2 regions of the Mesorhizobium sp. M5C.F.Ca.ET.164.01.1.1 genome follow, and region 1 is predicted to be linked to the other one. Evidence: riboswitches for the same ligand, from Rfam matches in the RefSeq annotation. Region 1 holds a riboswitch; the other holds the start of a gene.
The links. A riboswitch is a leader RNA that binds a small molecule or an ion and turns the genes downstream of it on or off. The one in region 1 is predicted to bind cobalamin.
Positions count from the first base shown of each region.

Region 2: another riboswitch for cobalamin. It lies ahead of EN807_RS02290 (aromatic ring-hydroxylating dioxygenase subunit alpha); the one in region 1 lies ahead of EN807_RS22995 (CbtB domain-containing protein).

Region 1 is NZ_SRTG01000004.1:58,568-67,790, reverse strand. Features, by position in the region: gene EN807_RS23030 (creatininase family protein) at 1-6, shown strand, start outside; gene EN807_RS23025 (tyrosine phosphatase family protein) at 65-574, opposite strand; gene cobD (threonine-phosphate decarboxylase CobD) at 605-1,627, opposite strand; gene cbiB (adenosylcobinamide-phosphate synthase CbiB) at 1,626-2,594, shown strand; gene cobO (cob(I)yrinic acid a,c-diamide adenosyltransferase) at 2,745-3,362, opposite strand; gene cobU (bifunctional adenosylcobinamide kinase/adenosylcobinamide-phosphate guanylyltransferase) at 3,364-3,885, opposite strand; gene EN807_RS23000 (CbtA family protein) at 3,878-4,654, opposite strand; gene EN807_RS22995 (CbtB domain-containing protein) at 4,670-4,849, opposite strand; cobalamin riboswitch at 4,886-5,081, opposite strand; gene EN807_RS22990 (gamma-glutamylcyclotransferase) at 5,148-5,840, opposite strand; gene EN807_RS22985 (SRPBCC family protein) at 5,893-6,258, shown strand; gene EN807_RS22980 (DUF1624 domain-containing protein) at 6,349-7,341, shown strand; gene EN807_RS22975 (isoprenylcysteine carboxylmethyltransferase family protein) at 7,338-7,829, shown strand; gene EN807_RS22970 (MerR family DNA-binding transcriptional regulator) at 7,876-8,262, opposite strand; gene mgtE (magnesium transporter) at 8,412-9,223, opposite strand, start outside.
Region 2 is NZ_SRTG01000001.1:488,850-498,072, forward strand. Features, by position in the region: gene EN807_RS02250 (ABC transporter substrate-binding protein) at 1-352, shown strand, start outside; gene EN807_RS02255 (sugar ABC transporter permease) at 588-1,601, shown strand; gene EN807_RS02260 (carbohydrate ABC transporter permease) at 1,603-2,757, shown strand; gene EN807_RS02265 (alpha-glucosidase) at 2,762-4,426, shown strand; gene ugpC (sn-glycerol-3-phosphate ABC transporter ATP-binding protein UgpC) at 4,451-5,563, shown strand; gene EN807_RS02275 (DUF680 domain-containing protein) at 5,659-5,877, opposite strand; gene EN807_RS02280 (DUF680 domain-containing protein) at 5,950-6,171, opposite strand; gene EN807_RS02285 (DUF680 domain-containing protein) at 6,260-6,463, opposite strand; cobalamin riboswitch at 6,988-7,191, shown strand; gene EN807_RS02290 (aromatic ring-hydroxylating dioxygenase subunit alpha) at 7,404-8,651, shown strand; gene EN807_RS02295 (hybrid-cluster NAD(P)-dependent oxidoreductase) at 8,675-9,223, shown strand, end outside.

The DNA of each region.
Region 1 (9,223 bases):
GCATAATCAGACCATGATCCCGAACAGTGGAATCCGGTGTTCGGAAATGATTAAGGTCAATTCTCTAGCCGTCGATCTTCAACTCAAAAGGCGTGCCTTCAAAGGCGTCCGCGCCGCGCCCGATCGCCTGGATCGCGCCGGTCATGCGGCCGTTGCGATCGAGCAGCGCATCGGCGACCGCGATCAGCCGCGGGTTAGGTGTCGCCGTCGGCGAAAGCGCACGCAGCATCTCAGCCAATTCGACCTCGCAGCGCTTCGGCGCCAGTGCTGCCGCTATGATGTAGGCCGAGGCGGTCGAACGGCTGATGCCGGCATAGCAATGCACGACCAGCGGCCGTGCCCGATCCCATTGGCGCGCGAAATCGAGCAGGGTGCGGACGTGCGCCTCGCCCGGCATGGTCATGCCTTCTTGCGCCACCGCAATGTCGTGCATGACCAGATGCAGATGGTTTTCCCTGGCGATCGACGCCGGCCGCGTCATCTCGGTACCGGCAGCCAGCAGGGAAAGCAGCCGCTCGGCGCCGGTTCTCGCGACCGTTTCCTCGACCTTTGACAGCGAACAGACATGGATCATTGCTTGGTACTCCTTGCCGTAATCGTCGCGCTATTGCGCCCAGTCGGCAAGAGCCGATTCGAGCCGCTGCCATTCCTCGCCGCCACCCGGCAGCCCGGCGCGCAGCACATGCGGCTGGCCGAAAAAATGCCGAAGCAGGATGCCGCGCTCGCCAAGCGCCGAAAACAGTCCGGCGGCGTCCCTCAGCCTGATATAGCGAAACAGCGTGGTACCGCTGGCGACTGGGACACCGAAGCAGCCGAACAGCGCATCGAGCCGCGCGGCATCCTCGGCCAGACGGCTCCGCATCTCGGCCTGCCAGCCGCTGTCGGCAAGCGCGCGGATCCCATATTCGAGCGCCGGACCGGCAACCGCCCACGGCCCGAATTGCGCCTCAAGCCTTTCGACGGTCAGCGCGTCGGCTAATGCAAAGCCGAGTCGCAGGCCGGCAAGGCCAAAGAACTTGCCGAAGGAACGCAGCACGACAATGCCGCCTTGCTCGACATCGCCGGCCAGGCTTTCCGCGCGCGGGCCGACATCCATGAACGCCTCATCGACGACCAGCAACCCGCCTTTGGCGCGCAATTTTCCGGCAAGATCGAGCAGCTTCTTGCGTTCGATGATGCGCCCGTCCGGATTGTTGGGGTTGACGATGATGGCGAGATCGGCTCCTGCCAGGACCTCGAAATCATCGACCTCCGTCACAGCATGGCCGGCGATTGCCGCTGCCCGCTGATGTTCAGCATAGGTCGGCCCGAGCACCAGCGCCTTGCCGGGGCTCGCCAGCGAGGCGACGCGCGGCAACAGGATCTGCGTGCCCGGCGTCGCTACCACATTCGCTGCCGATGGCGCGTCATAAACGCTTGCCGCGACTTCTGCCAACTCGCGGACCCGCGCTGCTTCCGGCAATCTGGACAGGGCGGTGGCGGGCAGATTGAAAAACGGATAGGAGTGCGGATTGATACCGGTCGAGAGGTCGACGAAGGGCTGCGGCGCATGCGGAAAAAGCGCCCTCGCCCGGCCAAGGCTTCCGCCGTGATCCACCACTGTCGCCGCTCTATCAAGAGACTTCATGTCGATCCTGACCGCTTTCCTGTCACTGGTTGTTGAACTAGCCGTGGGTTACCCGGCCTGGCTGTTCGGCGCCATCGGCCATCCCGTCACCTGGTTCGGCAGGCTGATATCCTTTCTCGACCGCAGGCTCAACCGCGATACTGATTCCGACGCCCTGCGTCGGCGGCGCGGTGTTCATGCGCTGCTGATCATCGTGCTGGTGCCGGCCGCCATCGCCTTCGCGGTGGAAACCATGCTTTCGGGCATTCCCGCCGGACTGGTCCTCACGGCAATCCTGGCGACGTCGCTGCTGTCGCAGAAGAGCCTGGCCGAGCATGTCGAGGCGGTGGCCGACGGACTGGACAATGGTGGACTCGACATCGGCCGTGCTGCCGTCTCAAGGATCGTCGGCCGCGATCCGGAAAAGCTCGACCGAGCCGGCGTCTGCCGCGCGGCGATCGAAAGCCTGGCCGAGAATTTTTCCGACGGCGTCGTCGCGCCCGTCTTCTGGATCGGCGTCGGCGGGCTGGCCGGCGGCTTCGCCTACAAGGCCGCCAACACGGCCGATTCGATGATCGGCCACCGCACTCCGCGCCACGAGGCCTTCGGCAGGGCGGCAGCGCGCTTCGACGATCTGATCAACCTGCCGGCGTCGCGGCTGACCGCGCTGCTCATCGTGGGTGCCTCTTTCTTCGTCAAAGGCGCCGATGCCGGCAACGCCTGGCGCACCGTGCGGCGCGACGCGACAAAGCACCGCTCGCCCAATGCCGGCTGGCCGGAGGCGGCGATGGCCGGCGCTCTCGGCCTGGCGCTCGCCGGCCCGCGTTCCTATGACGGCGTCATGGTCGATGATGCGTTCATGGGCGAAGGCGGCCACCGCGATGCCGAGAGCGCCGACATCAGGCGGGCGCTGAAACTCTATCGGGTCGCCGACTTTTTGCTGATCGCGCTGTTCGGCTTGCTGTCGGTCATCGTCATCGCCGCCTGACGACGTTCAATGCAGATCCGCAACGCGGCCGGCCAAGATCGGCTAAAATAAAAAACCGCCTCGGCGGCGGGTCGCGGGCGCAAATCAGCACCATGCATAAATCCATAGCATAATTGCCGTCACAAAGCAACTTGAAGCCTCAAGCGCGGGTCAGAATTCTATGCCTTGCTGTGCCTTCACGCCGGCGGAAAAGTGGTGCTTGGTCACGCCCATCTCGGTGACGAGATCGGCCGCCTCGACCAGCGCCGGCTTGGCGTTGCGGCCGGTGACGACGACATGCAGGTTTTCGCGGCGCCCTTTCAGCGCCGCCACCACCTTGTCGAGATCGAGATAATCGTAGCGCAGCGCGATGTTCAGCTCGTCGAGCACCAGAAGGCTGATCGATGGATCGGCCATCAGCTCGAGCGCCTTGGCCCAGGCCGCCTCGGCGGCGGCGATATCGCGCTTCAGATCCTGTGTCTCCCAGGTGAAACCCTCGCCCATCGTGTGCCAGACGACCCGGTCGCCGAAGGCGGCAAAGGCGTCCTTCTCGCCGGTGTGCCATTTGCCCTTGATGAACTGGACGACGCCGACGCGCCTGCCGTAGCCGAGCATCCTCAGCGCCAGCCCAAAGGCGGCAGTGGTCTTGCCCTTGCCGGGCCCGGTGTTGACGATCAGCAGCCCCTTCTCGACCGTCTTTGCCGCGACCTCGGCGTCCTGCACCGCTTTGCGCTTGCCCATCTTGGCGCGATGGCGCTCCTCGTCATTGGGATCGATAGTATCAGCCATGTCACTTCACCTTGAGCGGCAGCCCCGCCACCATCAGCAGCACCGTATCGGACACTGCTGCGACTTGCTGGTTGAGCCGGCCGGCGGCATCGCGAAACCGGCGAGCCAACGCATTGTCCGGCACGATGCCCTGGCCAACCTCGTTGGAAACCACGAACCACGGCCCGCGCGGTCGTGACAGCACATCCGCCAGCCCTCGGCATTCGGCCTCAACGTCATGTTCGGCCAGCATATGGTTGGTCAGCCACAAAGTCAGGCAGTCGATCAGGACGGGCCGGCCGTCAGGCAGCGCCTCGATCGCGCCGATGAGATCGAGCGGCGCGTCGATGGTCGTCCAGCCCTCGCCGCGCCGCGACCGATGCAGCGCAATACGCTCGCGCATCTCGTCGTCATAGGCTTGCGCCGTGGCGATATAGGCCCACGGCGGCGGGCAGGCCGTCGCCAATTTTTCGGCATGCGCGCTCTTGCCGGAGCGTGCACCGCCGGTGACCAGGGTCAGCGTCCCGACAACGCGATCAGGCAAAGCTGTCGCGCAGGCCGGTCGCGGTGCCGGTCAAGCGGCCACGCACCACGCCGACGATGGCGCCGAGCACCAGCCAGAACACCAGATTGGTCAGCGTCACCGCCACCACGAACTGGTGATGCAGGCCTTCCGGGATCGGCGATTCGAAACTGTTGGGCTGCGGCGCGCCGACGATATGCGGCGCCACTATCAACGCTACGGCAATCAGCGCAAGTGGCAACGACTTGCGGAAGGCAAACAGGCCGAGACCGGCCGCGGTCGCCATCACGGTCGCCGTCCACCAGATCTGGCGCTGGGTGAGATCGGCCGCCGGTATCGCCGGCAATTCGGGCGGCAGGCCAAGGTTCGGAGCCAGCGTGAATACGGCAAAGCCGGCAAGGCCCCAGAACAGGCCCTGACGCCAATTGCCGATGCCGCCGGCGAACTCCGAAGCGGCGACCAGGATCAGCGCAAAGCCGATGCCGGTGACCACATTGGCAACGACATTGAAGGCGAAGCGCTCGAAGCCGTCGGCCGGCGTCCAGCCCTCCTCTTCCGGGGCGGCAGCTTCGGCCGGCGCTGGCGCCGCGCTGGTCATGGCATTGCTATCCCCGGCGTTCGCAGCCGGCGCCGCGGCATGGTCATGCGTGTGACCACCGCCGGCCTGTTCGTAGACTTCCGCTTTCAGAATGAGCGGCACGGTGGCATAGGCCTGCATGCAGGCGAGAACGACGCCAGCCACAAGCCCTGCGATCGCCGCGATGAACACGACGTTGCGAAACAGTGTCATGATGTCAGCCCCTCGTCAGTGGCAGGGAAACGCCATCGAATGGCGATAGTCGTGGGCGGCATTGTGGACCGCATCGATTTGCGAGAAGCCGACAAAGCCCATGACGAAAATGCCGAGAAATGCAGCAAGCGCCAGCTGCACGAAGCGCGACTGCGAGGAGACGGAAGCGCCGAGCGAGATGGAAGCGGTGTTCATGTCTTGTCCTTTCGCCCTCCACCCGAGGGCATAGAAGTCAGTTTTCCTGTCGCCGGCAGGTCTCCTGGCTCGCGGATCAACGCCCTTCCCCACCTTCCCGAAGAAACTCTTCAGTGGCATATGGAGCGGACTACCGCACACAGTTGCGGGGGCAGCCACGGCATTGGGCAGAAATTCACCCTCACCGCATTCCCTCTTGGTCCCTAACGGAACCGACGACGGCTGCGACTATAGGCAGAATCGTCGCGCCCGGCAAACCAAATTCCGCCAGCTACCAGCGCGAATGCGCCACGCGGTCTCAAGGCTTCGAGGCAGTGATCCGCTCGGCAACCAGCTGTTGCAGCCGCCACAGATGGCGGTCGTGAATGCCGCGCTCTTCCAGGTTTTTCACCGTGTTGTATAGGTAGTCGGCGCCTGATCCCCAGTGCCCGCAGGATGTGGAGAGCTTTTCGGCCACCTCGTCTTCCCCGAGCGGTCCGGCATAGGTCGTCCCCTTGCGGTTGATGACGAAGGCCAGCGCCTTGAACGGCCCGCTGTCGCTTGCCAGCGAGAGCAGGCGCGGACGATAGCTCGTCGGCTTCAGCGTCACCTCACGCCGAAAAAGCTTGTCGAGCTGCGCGCGGCGATCGCCATCGCTCAGCCGAAAGGCGACACCCTTGCACTGTCCGCCACGGTCCAGCGCCATCATCAGCCCCGGGCTCTGCTTGGTGCCGCGCCAGCGCGTCATGTTCATGCAAAAAGACCTGTGCCAGCCGCGCGCTACGGCGACACGTTCCTCGACGTGGTCGATTTCCGGCTTCCAAATCAGTGAGCCATAGCCGAACAACCACAGCGGTTCGGAGGCTGGGAGTTCAGCCTGGAATTCGTCGAGCATTGCGTCATAGTCGCGGTCATCCAGATGCGCCGCGTCCGGATTGGGACCGGCATCCTCGATCTCGCGCCAACAGCGCGCCACCAGTTCGGCTGTTAGCGACATCTGTCGTGCGGTCATGTCACAATCCCTTCGCTTCCGGCATGATTAGGCATCACGACCGAATCCGGCAATGCTGTCGCCCCAATTGACAACGAATAGCCGGGATGTCGGCTGGAGCATCTCAGGAGCCAGCCTTCATCGTCGGCCATGTCGACTATGTCAGGACCGTGCGGCTGGTGCCGCTCGCTCGGAGCAAACCGAACTGACCGCCGAATGGCTTTTTTCGCCCGAAGCGCTCGCCGATCCAACGGCTGATATCGACAACATCGTCGCCTTCGGCAGGCAGGTGCTGGAGGAAGACGCTGATATCTGCGAGATCAACCAGAAAGGCCTGCGCTCGATGCGCCACAAGGCCGGCGTGCTGATGCCCGAGGAATATGAAATTGCATCGCTTCCACAACTGGGTGCGCGAACGGCACGAAACGCCTCAGCCTAAGCCCTGAACATCGAAGTGGGTTGGCCCGCCTTCTTTTGTCGGGGGCAACCATGATAGTCGTCTTGCAGTGCTGAATCAGATTGCGAGACCATGAGCATCCCTACGCCGACCGTTCAGGACCGATCCAAGCGCATCATCGCCATCGACGTTGCCCGCGGGGTCGCTTTGCTTGCCATGGCGAGTTACCATTTCACCTGGGATCTCGAATTCTTCGGCTACACCGATCCCGGCCTGACCGCCTTCGGCTGGTGGAAATTCTACGCGCGCTGCATCGCTTCGACCTTCCTGTTCCTGGTCGGCGTCAGTCTGTTCCTCGCCCATGGCAAACAGATCCGCTGGAACGGTTTCTGGAAACGCTTCGCCATGGTCGCTGGTGCGGCGCTCGCCATATCGGCTGCCACGAGGCTTGCCACGCCGGACAGTTTCATCTTCTTCGGTATCCTGCACGAGATCGCGCTCGCCAGCCTGCTCGGCCTGGCGTTTCTGCGGCTGCCGGCGCTGCTGACGCTTGTTGTCGCGGCTTTCGTCATCACCGCGCCGTTCTACCTCAGGTCCGAGATCTTCGACCATCCGGCCCTTTGGTGGGTCGGCCTGTCGGCAACCAATCCTCGCTCCAACGATTATGTCCCGCTGTTTCCATGGTTCGGCGCCGTGCTTGTGGGCATCGCGGCGGCAAAACTCGCCTTCGCTTCCGGCATGCTGAGCCGGCTGGCGGGCCTGACGCCCGGCCGCTGGACAAATCCGCTGGTCTTTATCGGCCGGCACAGCCTCGCCTTCTATCTGATCCACCAGCCGGTGCTGATCGGCTCGGTCTGGCTGCTTTCGCAAGTGGTGCCGGCACCGGCCGAGACCAGGCAGGTCACCTTCCTGAAAGAATGTCAGACATCGTGCGAGCAATCGCGCGACACGGAGTTCTGCTCCAGCTATTGTGTGTGCATGCTCGATACACTCGAGGGCGAGGCCACGCTTGATCGGCTCTACCGCAACGACCGGGCTGCGGATTGGAAGGCACATCTCGATGAGCTCGCCGGCGCCTGCACTGCCAAAGCCGACAGCACTTTGATGGAGGGAGGAACACAATGACCGACCATCAACAGAAACCGGGGCAACCAAAACCGGGGTTTATACCGTGGCCGCCGCTGATCTATGTCGCGGCCATCGCCGTCAGCATCGCGCTTGGCTTGCTCTACCCGCTGCCATGGATCGGCGGCCTGCTCGGCGACATCCTGTTCGCGGCCGGCTGGGTGGCATTGTTCGGCGTCGTCGCACTCTGGTTCACGGCGATCCGCACCATGATCCGGGCAAAGACTACGCTCCACCCAAACGCCGTGCCGGACCATCTGGTGACATCAGGTCCCTTTGCTGTCAGCCGCAACCCGATATATCTGGCCAACACGCTGCTGCTGATCGGCGTGGCCCTTGTCTCGGGGATCGTATGGTTCCTGCCGCTGGCGATCATCGCCGCCTTCGCAACGCAGAAAATGGCGATTGAGGGCGAGGAAAAAGTTCTGACGACGAAATTCGGCAAGAAATACCGGGATTACGCGAAAAAGGTGCGGCGCTGGATTTGAGGCGTGCCGCAAGGTCTTTTCAGAGTAGAATTATCGAAAAGGCCGGTCAGGTGTTGACGCCGAGCTCCACCAATCGCTCGACGCAGGATTCCTCGGCCTGGTCGAGTTCGGCCAAGGTCTCTTCGAGGTCCCGGCGCTTCTGGCGCAGATCCTCGCGCTTTTCCTCAATGCGTTTGATCATCAGGTTGAGCTGACCGACCTCCCCGGGCGGCTCCTTATACATCTGGATGATTTCGCGGATTTCATTGATCGAAAAGCCGAGCCTCTTGCCGCGCATGATCTGGCGGATGAGATGCCGGTCCGACGGGCGAAACAGCCGCGTGCGGCCGCGCCGAACCGGCTGCACCAGCCCTTCGTCCTCGTAGAAGCGCAGCGTCCGCGTCGAAACATCGAATTCGCGGGTCAGTTCGGTGATCGAATAATATTCCCGCATCGTCACTCCAAATGCGCAGCCGCGCTGCGAGTTCCAACCATGCGGCCTCGCTATCGTCCAGACGCGCGTCAGAATCGGCCGACAGGCAGTTCCAAAATCTCGCATGGCATTTACGTAAAAGTCAATTGAAGGCATAACCGCACGTTCGCTCAGCGCACGCCGAACCACCATGTGGCGAGCCCGAGAAAGGCAAAGAAGCCGACGACGTCGGTGACCGTCGTGACGAAAACCGCCGAAGCCACGGCCGGGTCGATCTTGAACCGGTCGAGCAGCAGCGGGATCAGGATGCCGGCAAGTGCGGCGACGAACATGTTGATGATCATTGCCGCTGCGATGATGCCGCCCAAATTGGGATCCCGGAACCAGGCGGCCGCGACGATGCCGATCAGGATGGCGAAGATGATGCCGTTGATGAAGCCCACCCCCATCTCGCGGCGGATGATGCGGCCGGCATTGTAGATGTCGAGGTCCCTGGTTGCCAGCGCCCGCACCGTGACCGTCATGGTCTGCGAGCCGGCATTGCCGCCCATGCCCGCGACGATCGGCATCAGGACGGCCAGCGCCACGATGTGCTCGATCGTGCGGTCGAACAGACCGATCACCGAGGCCGCCAGGAAAGCCGTCAAAAGGTTGACGAGCAGCCACGGAACCCGCGAGCGCGAGGTCGAGAAAATACTGTCCGACAGTTCTTCGTCGCCGACACCGCCCATGCGCAGCAGATCCTCCTCGGCCTCCTGCTGGATGACGTCGACCACGTCGTCGATGGTCAGCACGCCGACCAGCCGCTCGTTCTCGTCGACGACGGCGGCCGACAAAAGGTCATACTGCTCGAATTCCCGCGCGGCCTCTTCCTGGTCCATCGTCGCCGGAATGGCGTGCCTTGTCTCATGCATGACCTCTTCGACCTTGACCGAACGCTTGGTGCGCAGGATCTGGTCGAGATCGATGGCGCCGAGCAGCT
Region 2 (9,223 bases), on a different contig from region 1:
CACCCCGGTGCTCGGCGCCGGCACGCTGGCCATGATCACCAAGGATAGCAAGAGTGCCCGCGCGTTCATCGAATTCCTGAAGATGCCGCTCGCCCATGAGATCTGGATGGCCCAAGGCGGCTTCGTGACGCCATTCAAGTCGGTCAACAAGGACGCCTATGCCAGCGACGCGCTGAAGAAGCAGGGCGAAATCCTTGCCGAAGCCTCGACCTTCCGCTTCGACGGGTCCGACCTTATGCCGGGCAAGATCGGCGCCGGCGCCTTCTGGACCGGCATGATCGATCTCGTCGGCGGCAAGTCCGCCCAGGATGTCGCCACTGACATCCAGAAGAGCTGGGACGCGATCAAGTAGGCGGTCCCAGCTGAACGTGCGGACTGCCGATCCTGAATGGATCCGGGCCTCAGTGGCCCGGATCCGACCGGCGGCCCGCGCCGCAGCAATCTTTGTTTATGAGCACATTCCGGCATGACGCGCGACCAGCAAGACCCCGCCTTGCATCCGGTCGCGTTCCAAACAACTGAATCGGCGCATGATCCGTCGCCAAAGCCATTCTCGACTGGCGGATCATGCGCAGAGGGAGGGACCCGTGGCGGCTCAGATTTTCTCGGCCATATTCGTCATCATCGTCGGCGTCGGCGGCTGCGTCGCCTACTTCTGGGGCGCCAACAAGCTGGTGGACATCATCTTCCCGTCGCGCGGCGTTGCAGGTGCTGCAGCCATCGACAATCTGCGCCGGCAGGGGATGATCCGGCCGTGGCTGTTCGTCGGCCCGGCCATGATCATCCTAACCATCTACCTGATCTACCCGGTCGTGGAGACGCTCAGGCTGTCGTTCCTCGATCGCGGTGGCGCCAACTTCGTCGGCTTCGCCAATTATGAATGGGCGTTCGGCGACCGCGAGTTCCGCACTTCCATCCTCAACAACATCATCTGGCTGGCGGTCGTGCCTGCCGCCTGCACTTTCCTCGGGCTGATCATCGCTGTCCTCACCGACAAGATCTGGTGGGGCACTATCGCCAAGAGCCTCATCTTCCTGCCGTTGGCCATCTCGTTTGTCGGCGCCAGCGTCATCTGGAAATTCATCTACGAGTATCGCGGCGCGGGCCAGACGCAGATCGGCCTGCTCAACGCCATCATCCAGTATTTCGGCGGCCAGCCGCAGGTCTGGATATCGCTGCCGTTCTGGAACAATTTCTTCCTGATGATCATCCTGATCTGGATACAGACCGGCTTTGCCATGGTCATCCTGTCCTCTGCCTTGCGGGGTATCCCCGAAGAGACGCTGGAAGCGGCCGTCATCGACGGCGCCAATCCGTTCCAGATCTTCTGGAAGATCATGGTGCCGCAGATCTGGGGCACGATCGCCGTCGTCTGGACCACCATCACCATCCTGGTGCTGAAGGTTTTCGACATCGTGCTGACCATGACCAATGGCCAATGGAACAGCCAGGTGCTGGCCAATCTGATGTTCGACTGGATGTTCCGCGGCGGCGGCGATTTCGGCCGCGGCGCCACCATCGCCATCATCATCATGATCGCGGTCATTCCGATCATGGTCTGGAACATCCGCCAGGCCAACAAAGAAACGGGAGGACATTGAGATGGCCGTGGCGACCGGAAAGTCCTTTGCCAGCCGTTTCGGCGTCCATATCGCTGTCTTCATCTTCGTCGCGATCTGGACCGTGCCGACGCTCGGCATTCTCGTCTCATCGCTTCGCGACAAGGATCAGATCATCGCCTCGGGCTGGTGGAACTCGTTCGCCAGTTCCACCCAGACGGAAGCGGGCCGGCTGCCACCCGCCTCGGCGCAAGTCGAGAAGGACGGCAAGTTCGTCCTCGAGGGCAACATCTTCGGCGACGATCCGGCCCGCGACATCAGCGCCTTCGGCGTCAAGTCGGCGGCGCCGACGCAATATCCCGCCGGCACGACAGCCGATCTTGGCGACGGCGAGACCTTGCAGCTCAACGCCGACGGCAGTTTCGTCATGACCTCACCGAAGCCCTTTGAGGGCGAGCGCGGCCAGCGCGTCTACTACGCCTCGTCGGCGCCGCCGAAATTCACCACCGACAATTACAATACGGTGCTGTTTTCGGAAGGCATCGGCCGCTCCTTCATGAATTCGCTGACCGTCACCATTCCGGCGACGGTCATCCCGATCCTGATCGCGGCGTTCGCGGCCTATGCGCTGGCCTGGATGCGCTTTCCTGGCCGGGCGTTGCTCATCGCGGTGATCATCGGCCTCTTGGTCGTGCCGCTGCAGATGTCGCTGATCCCGCTGCTGAAGCTCTACAACGGCGTCGGCAGCTTCTTCGGCGTGCCGTCGAAAACCTATCTCGGCATCTGGCTGGCGCATACCGGCTTCGGCCTGCCCTTCGCCATCTATCTCCTCAGAAGCTACATTGCCGGCCTGCCGCGCGAAATCATGGAATCGGCGCGCATCGACGGCGCCAGTGATTTCGAGATCTTCGTCAAGATCGTGCTGCCGCTGTCGTTTCCGGTGCTGGCCTCCTTCGCCATATTCCAGTTCCTGTGGGTGTGGAACGACCTGCTGGTCGCGATGGTTTTCCTCGGCACCGAGGGCGACCAGATCGTGCTGACCGCCAAGCTCAACGCATTGCTCGGCTCGCGCGGCGGCGACTGGGAGATCCTGACGACATCGGCTTTCATCACGATCGTCGTGCCGCTGATCGTGTTCTTCTCGCTGCAGCGCTATTTCGTCCGCGGGCTGCTTGCCGGCTCGGTGAAGGGAGGTTGAGCTCATGCAATCCGCTGTGAAAGCGACGTTGAGACCCGACCTCGCAGTCGACCGCGACTGGTGGCGAGGCGCCGTGATCTACCAGATCTATCCGCGCAGCTACCAGGACTCGGACGGCGACGGCATCGGCGACCTCAAGGGCATCATCGGCAGGCTGCCCTACATCGCGGCGCTCGGCGTCGATGCCATCTGGATCTCGCCGTTCTTCAAGTCGCCGATGAAGGATTTCGGCTACGACGTATCAGACTATTGCGACGTCGATCCGATGTTCGGCACGCTGGCCGATTTCGATGCCCTGACCGCCGAGGCGCACAGGGTCGGGCTCAAGGTGATGGTCGACGAGGTGCTGTCGCATACCGCCGACATCCATCCGTGGTTTAGGGAAAGCCGCTCGAGCCGAACCAATCCGAAGGCGGACTGGTATGTCTGGGCCGACGCCAGGCCCGACGGCACGCCACCCAACAACTGGCTGTCGATCTTCGGCGGCTCGGCCTGGCAGTGGGACACCAGCCGCCAGCAATATTACCTGCATAATTTCCTGGCCGAGCAGCCCGATCTCAACTTCCACAGCCGCGCGGTCCAGGATGCGCTGCTCGATGTCACCCGCTTCTGGCTGGAGCGCGGCGTCGACGGCTTCCGCCTCGATACCATCAACTTCTACTTCCACAGCCAGGGCCTGGAGGACAATCCGCCGCTGCCGCCCGAAGAGCGCAACGACCAGACCGCTCCTTCCGTCAACCCTTACAACTACCAGGACCATCTCTACGACAAGAGCCGCCCCGAAAATCTCGGCTTCCTAGAACGCTTCCGCGCGCTGCTCGACGAATATCCGGCGACGGCGGCGGTCGGCGAAGTCGGCGATTCGCAGCGCGGGCTCGAGGTGGTGGCGGCCTATACCGCCGGCAGCAAGCGCGTGCACATGTGCTATTCGTTCGACTTCCTGGCGCCCGAAAAGATCAGCGCGGCAAAGGTGCGTTCGGTGCTGGAAGCCTTCGGCAAGGTTGCGAGCGACGGCTGGTCGTGCTGGGCCTTCTCCAACCATGACGTGATGCGCACTGCCTCGCGCTGGGCGGCGGGCGAGGCCGACCAGACCGCTTATCTCAAGGTGATCTCGGCGCTGCTGATGTCGCTGCGCGGTTCGGTCTGCATCTATCAGGGCGAGGAACTTGGCCTTGGCGAAGCGGAATTGCAATTCGAGGACCTGCAGGACCCCTACGGCATCCGCTTCTGGCCGGAGTTCAAGGGCCGCGACGGCTGCCGCACGCCGATGGTCTGGAATGGCGCCGACGGCAATGGCGGCTTCTCCAAGGTAAAGCCCTGGCTCCCCGTGCCCGCCAAGCACCTATCGCAAGCGGTCGATGTGCAGCAGGGCGACGACAGCTCGCTGCTCGAACACTACCGGCGCTTTCTCGCTTTCCGCCGTTCGCATCCGGCGCTGGCCAAGGGCGAAATAGACTTCATCGAAAGCCAGGGCGATACGGTCGCCTTCACGCGCCGCGAGGGCAACGAGCAGATCGTCTGCGCCTTCAATCTTGGCAGCCGACCGGCCGAAATCGATCTCGGCGGACGCTCGCTGCAACCCTTGCCGGGGCACGGGTTTTCGGGACAGACTGGCGTCGGCTCTATCCGCCTCGGCGGCTACGGCGCCTGGTTGGGGCGTGTCAACTGAATTTGCAATTCACTGGAGGGAATCATGGCCGATGTCACGCTAAGGCAAGTGAAGAAATCATATGGCAATCTCAACATTCTCCACGGCATCGACCTCGACATAAAGTCGGGCGAGTTCATCGTCTTCGTCGGCCCTTCCGGCTGTGGCAAGTCGACCTTGCTGCGGTCCATCGCCGGGCTTGAGGAAATCACCTCCGGGGAGCTCCGGATCGACGGCGAGGTGGTCAACGACGTGCCGCCGTCGAAGCGGGGCATCGCCATGGTGTTCCAGTCCTATGCGCTCTATCCGCACATGACCGTCTACGACAACATGGCGTTCTCGATGAAGATCGGCAAGGAGAGCAAGGCAGAGATCGACAAGCGGGTGCGCCAGGCCGCGGAAATCCTGCAGCTGACAAAATATCTCGACCGCCTGCCCAAGGCGATGTCGGGCGGCCAGCGCCAGCGCGTCGCCATCGGCCGCGCCATCGTGCGCAACCCGAAGGTTTTCCTGTTCGACGAGCCGCTGTCGAACCTCGACGCGGCACTGCGCGTCGCCACCCGCATCGAGATCGCCAAGCTCAAGGAGTCGATGCCGGCTACAACGATGATCTACGTCACCCACGACCAGGTCGAGGCGATGACGCTGGCGGACCGCATCGTTGTGCTCAAGGAGGGCCATATCGAGCAGGTCGGCACGCCGATGGATCTCTACAAGAAACCCGGCAATCTGTTCGTTGCCCAGTTCATCGGCTCGCCGGCAATGAACATCCTGCCGGCGACAATCGACAAATCAGGCGACCCGACCGTCGTCAGTCATGTCGGCGGGCGCAAGGCGACGGTGCCGATCGCCACGCCGGCGTCGGCGAAGGGCGCTTCGGTCAGCTTCGGCGTGCGGCCGGAGGATCTGATGATCGCCACCGGCGCGGATTATCTTTTCGAGGGAACGGTGGATTATGTCGAGCAGCTCGGCGAGGTTCAGCTCGTCTATGTCGACATCGGCCGCGCCGACCTGCCGCTGGTGACCAAGCTGCCCGGCAATGTCGAGGTCAAGCGGGGTGCTGCGCTGCGGTTGAATGCCGATGCAGGAGACCTGCACATTTTCGACGCCGACGGACATTCCTTCACGCTCCACAAGGCGGAAGCAAAGGCGGCCTAACTGCTGGATACAGGCAGTTTGGCGAAGGCAAAAAAAAAGGCAAAAAAACAAGAGCGGCGGGCAAAGCCCGCCGCTCTTGTGCGTTCAGGTCAATGTTAGCGGCCGAACAGGTTGCGGTCGCTGCCGTGGACAGGCTTCTCGTCAGCCGGAACCGGATTCTGCGCCGGGGCCGAATTCTGGATCGAAGCCGTGTACGAGCTGTCGACCGCAACGGCCGGTTGGTTGGCGCCGTTCGATCCATAATTGTCGCTACCGGCAAATGCGCTGCCGACGACGGCCAGAACGGCGGCGGTCGCAAGAACGATCTTCTTCATTTCAGTACTCCTGGATTTTTCGTGTTCCACCAGCGCGGCGGGCAAATGCCGCCGCTGCTGTTAGGATCGACATTAGTTGTTGCCGAAGAGGTTACGGTCGCTGCCGTGGACGGGCTTCTCGTCAGCCGGAACCGGTTTTTGCGCCGAAGCCGAATTCTGAATCGAAGCCGTGTACGAGCTGTTGTCGACCGCAGCGGCCGGCTGGTTGGCGCCGTTCGATCCAAAATTGTCGCTGCCGGCAAAAGCGCTGCCGGAGACGGCCAGAATGGCGGCGGCAAGAATGATCATTTTCATTTCTAGTACTCCTGGATTCGTATCCCCTCAGCGCGGCGGCCGCAGTCGTTATGAAAGACAACGCCGTGCTGCTGTTTGGGATCAGCTGTTAATTGTTGCCGAAAAGGTTGCGATCGGCGCCCTGGACAACGGGCTTTTCAGCGTGAGCCGGCTTCTGAATGGAAGCCGTGTACGAGCTGTCGACCGCAGCGGTCGGCTGGTTGGCGCCGTTGGACCCATAATGGTCGCTGCCAGCAAAGGCGCTGCCGGTGATGGCCAGAACGGCGACGGCAGTAAGAGCAATCTTTTTCATTTTTAGTACTCCAGTATCTTTAGTTTTCCGTCCGTCTAGCGGCGTGTCTTGGGAGGAATTCGCGTCGTTCGGACAGCCCCCGATGTGGGAAGGCCCTTCGGCGGATTCCAATCACTAAGTTGTTCCGTGTGGACCAAGAATCTACATCTTGAAATTGTACCAGATGCTTCTAATAGTGTTATTTTACGTTTAGTTTTCAGAGGCTTATGCCAAAGGCGCCATTCGACCATTTGACGGATTGCCGGACCTGCGTTCACAGCGTCATGCACGCATTGTCAACAGAAACGAACCGTTCGGTTCGATTTTAGAAGCGGCTTAAAAGCCGGTGCCGAGTTGTTGTCGAATCGTTAACCATTAGGCGCCCTCAATGGTTAACATCCTGCGTGCTTTCAGAACCGGCAGCGCTCGCAGCCCGGGTGCAATTTCATCCCCCTCAAACCCCGGCCCACAGGTTTATGGCCGGCCGTGTCGCGCCGCATGGATACGATGTCGCTTTCATGCCGACAGTCAGCCAGCCCTCATGATTAGATCACGCCAACTCAGGTGCCGCTTGGTGACGACGAAGCGGAGAATTGGGAAGCCGGTCAGAACCCGGCGCTGCCCCCGCAACGGTGGTGGAGTTCAAGTCGCAACGGGAGACCACTGGGCCACAAGCCCGGGAAGGTGTCGCGATGAGCCCGCAAGGACACTCCAGAGCCCGGAAACCAGCCCGAGATTTCTAGACTCGACTGATCGCGGTGGGCGGTCAAGAGGTGGATAATGCATGTCTGGCCTGTCGCCGGCCTGCTAGCGATCCTTCCTCCATCACCACCAGTTCAGTCTTTGGAGCGACGTGCGTCCATTTGGACGCACAAAGTACGCTCCAACGCTATGAATTGCGCATCGTGCTTTCCGAATCGATTCCGATTTCGGGCCGATGCGACGGCTATGAGGACAGGACATGGATGCGCGCAACGATATGCTGAGGCTCCTGCACGGCCGCAGGGAAGGCTATTCGCTCGAGCAGCCCTTCTATACCGATGCCGATTTCTTCAAGCTCGACATGGAGCTGATCTGGTATCGCGACTGGCTGTTCATCGGCCACGATTGCGAGTTGCCGAAGCCGGGCAGCTACATCACTGCCCAGATCGGCGACTATCCGGTCGTGCTGGTCCGCGACCAGCAAGGCAGGATCAATGCCTTCCACAATTCCTGTCGGCATCGCGGCAGCCGCGTCTGCAACGCTGACAAAGGCACGGCGGCGAAGCTCGTCTGCCCCTATCACCAGTGGACCTACGAGCTGGATGGCCGGCTTTTGTTCGCAAGGCAGATGGCGGACGGCTTCGACAAGAGTCAGTTCAGCCTGAAGCCGGTGGCTTGCGAAAGCGTTGGCGGCTACATCTTCATCTGCCTGGCCAAGGAGCCCGCCGATTTCGCGCCGATGCGCGCCATGATCGAGCCTTACCTCCTGCCGCACCGGCTGCGGGAGGCAAAAATCGCCTTCGAATCGACCATCGTCGAGAAGGGCAACTGGAAGCTCGTCTGGGAAAACAACCGCGAGTGCTACCATTGCGCCGGCAACCATCCGGAACTGTGCAAGACATTCCCGGAAGCGCCGACCGTGACTGGCGTGCAGGGCGCCGATAGCGATCCGGAGATGCTCGCGCACTGGGCGAGATGCGAGGCGGCGGGCTTGCCAAGCAAGTTCCGCATCGATCCGGCCGGGCAGTATCGCGCCACCCGCGCGCCGCTGCTGCGCGATGCCGTCAGCTACACGATGACGGGAAGACGCGCGGTGAAGAAGAACCTTTCCGACAGCGTTTCGACCGAGCGCATCGGCTCGCTGCTGCTCTATCACTATCCGACGACCTGGAACCACATCCTCGGCGACCATGCCGTCACCTTCCGCGTGCTGCCGATCAGCGCCACGGAAACGGCCGTCACCACCAAATGGCTCGTCCACAAGGACGCGGTCGAAGGCGTCGATTACGATCTCGCCGAACTCACCCATGTCTGGACCGAGACCAACGATCAGGACCGCCGCATCGTCGAGGAAAACGCCTTCGGCATCCTGTCGCCGGCCTATGAGCCCGGCCCCTATTCTGAACTGCATGAGGGCGGCGTCATCCAGTTCGTCGAATGGTACGCCTCCTTCATCGGGCCGCGCCTTGCCGAGGACGGCCGGCCGGCGTTGCGCAGCGTCGCCTGAGAAAGGTCAAGGGTATGAATGCGATGACGGATCTCGGGCTCTACCGCCATCTCGACGAAATGGCGCCCTGGAACGACAGGCTTCAGGTGCTGGAAGTGATCGGCGTCAGCGACGAGGCGCCTGACGTGAAGACCTTCACCTTCCGCTCCGACAACCAGACCTGGTTCCGCTACAGACCGGGGCAGTTCGTGACGCTTGAACTGCCGACCACTGAGGGCCCGCTGATGCGGACCTATACGCTGTCGTCCTCGCCGTCGCGGCCGTTCTCGATCGCGGTGACGGTGAAAGCGCAGGCCGGCAGCCTCGGCACACGCTGGATGTTCGACAATCTGAAACCCGGCGTTCACGTGAAAGCCTATGGGCCGACCGGCGACTTTTCGCTGCACAGCCACCCCGCGGCCAAGTATCTGTTCATTTCGGCCGGCTCCGGCGTGACACCGATGATGTCAATGCTTCGCTGGCTGAACGACTGCGCGCCATGGACAGATGTCGGCTTCGTCAACTGCGCACGAAAGCCCGAGGAGATCATCTTCCGCAAGGAGCTCGAACTGCTCGGCAGCCGCATGCCGGGC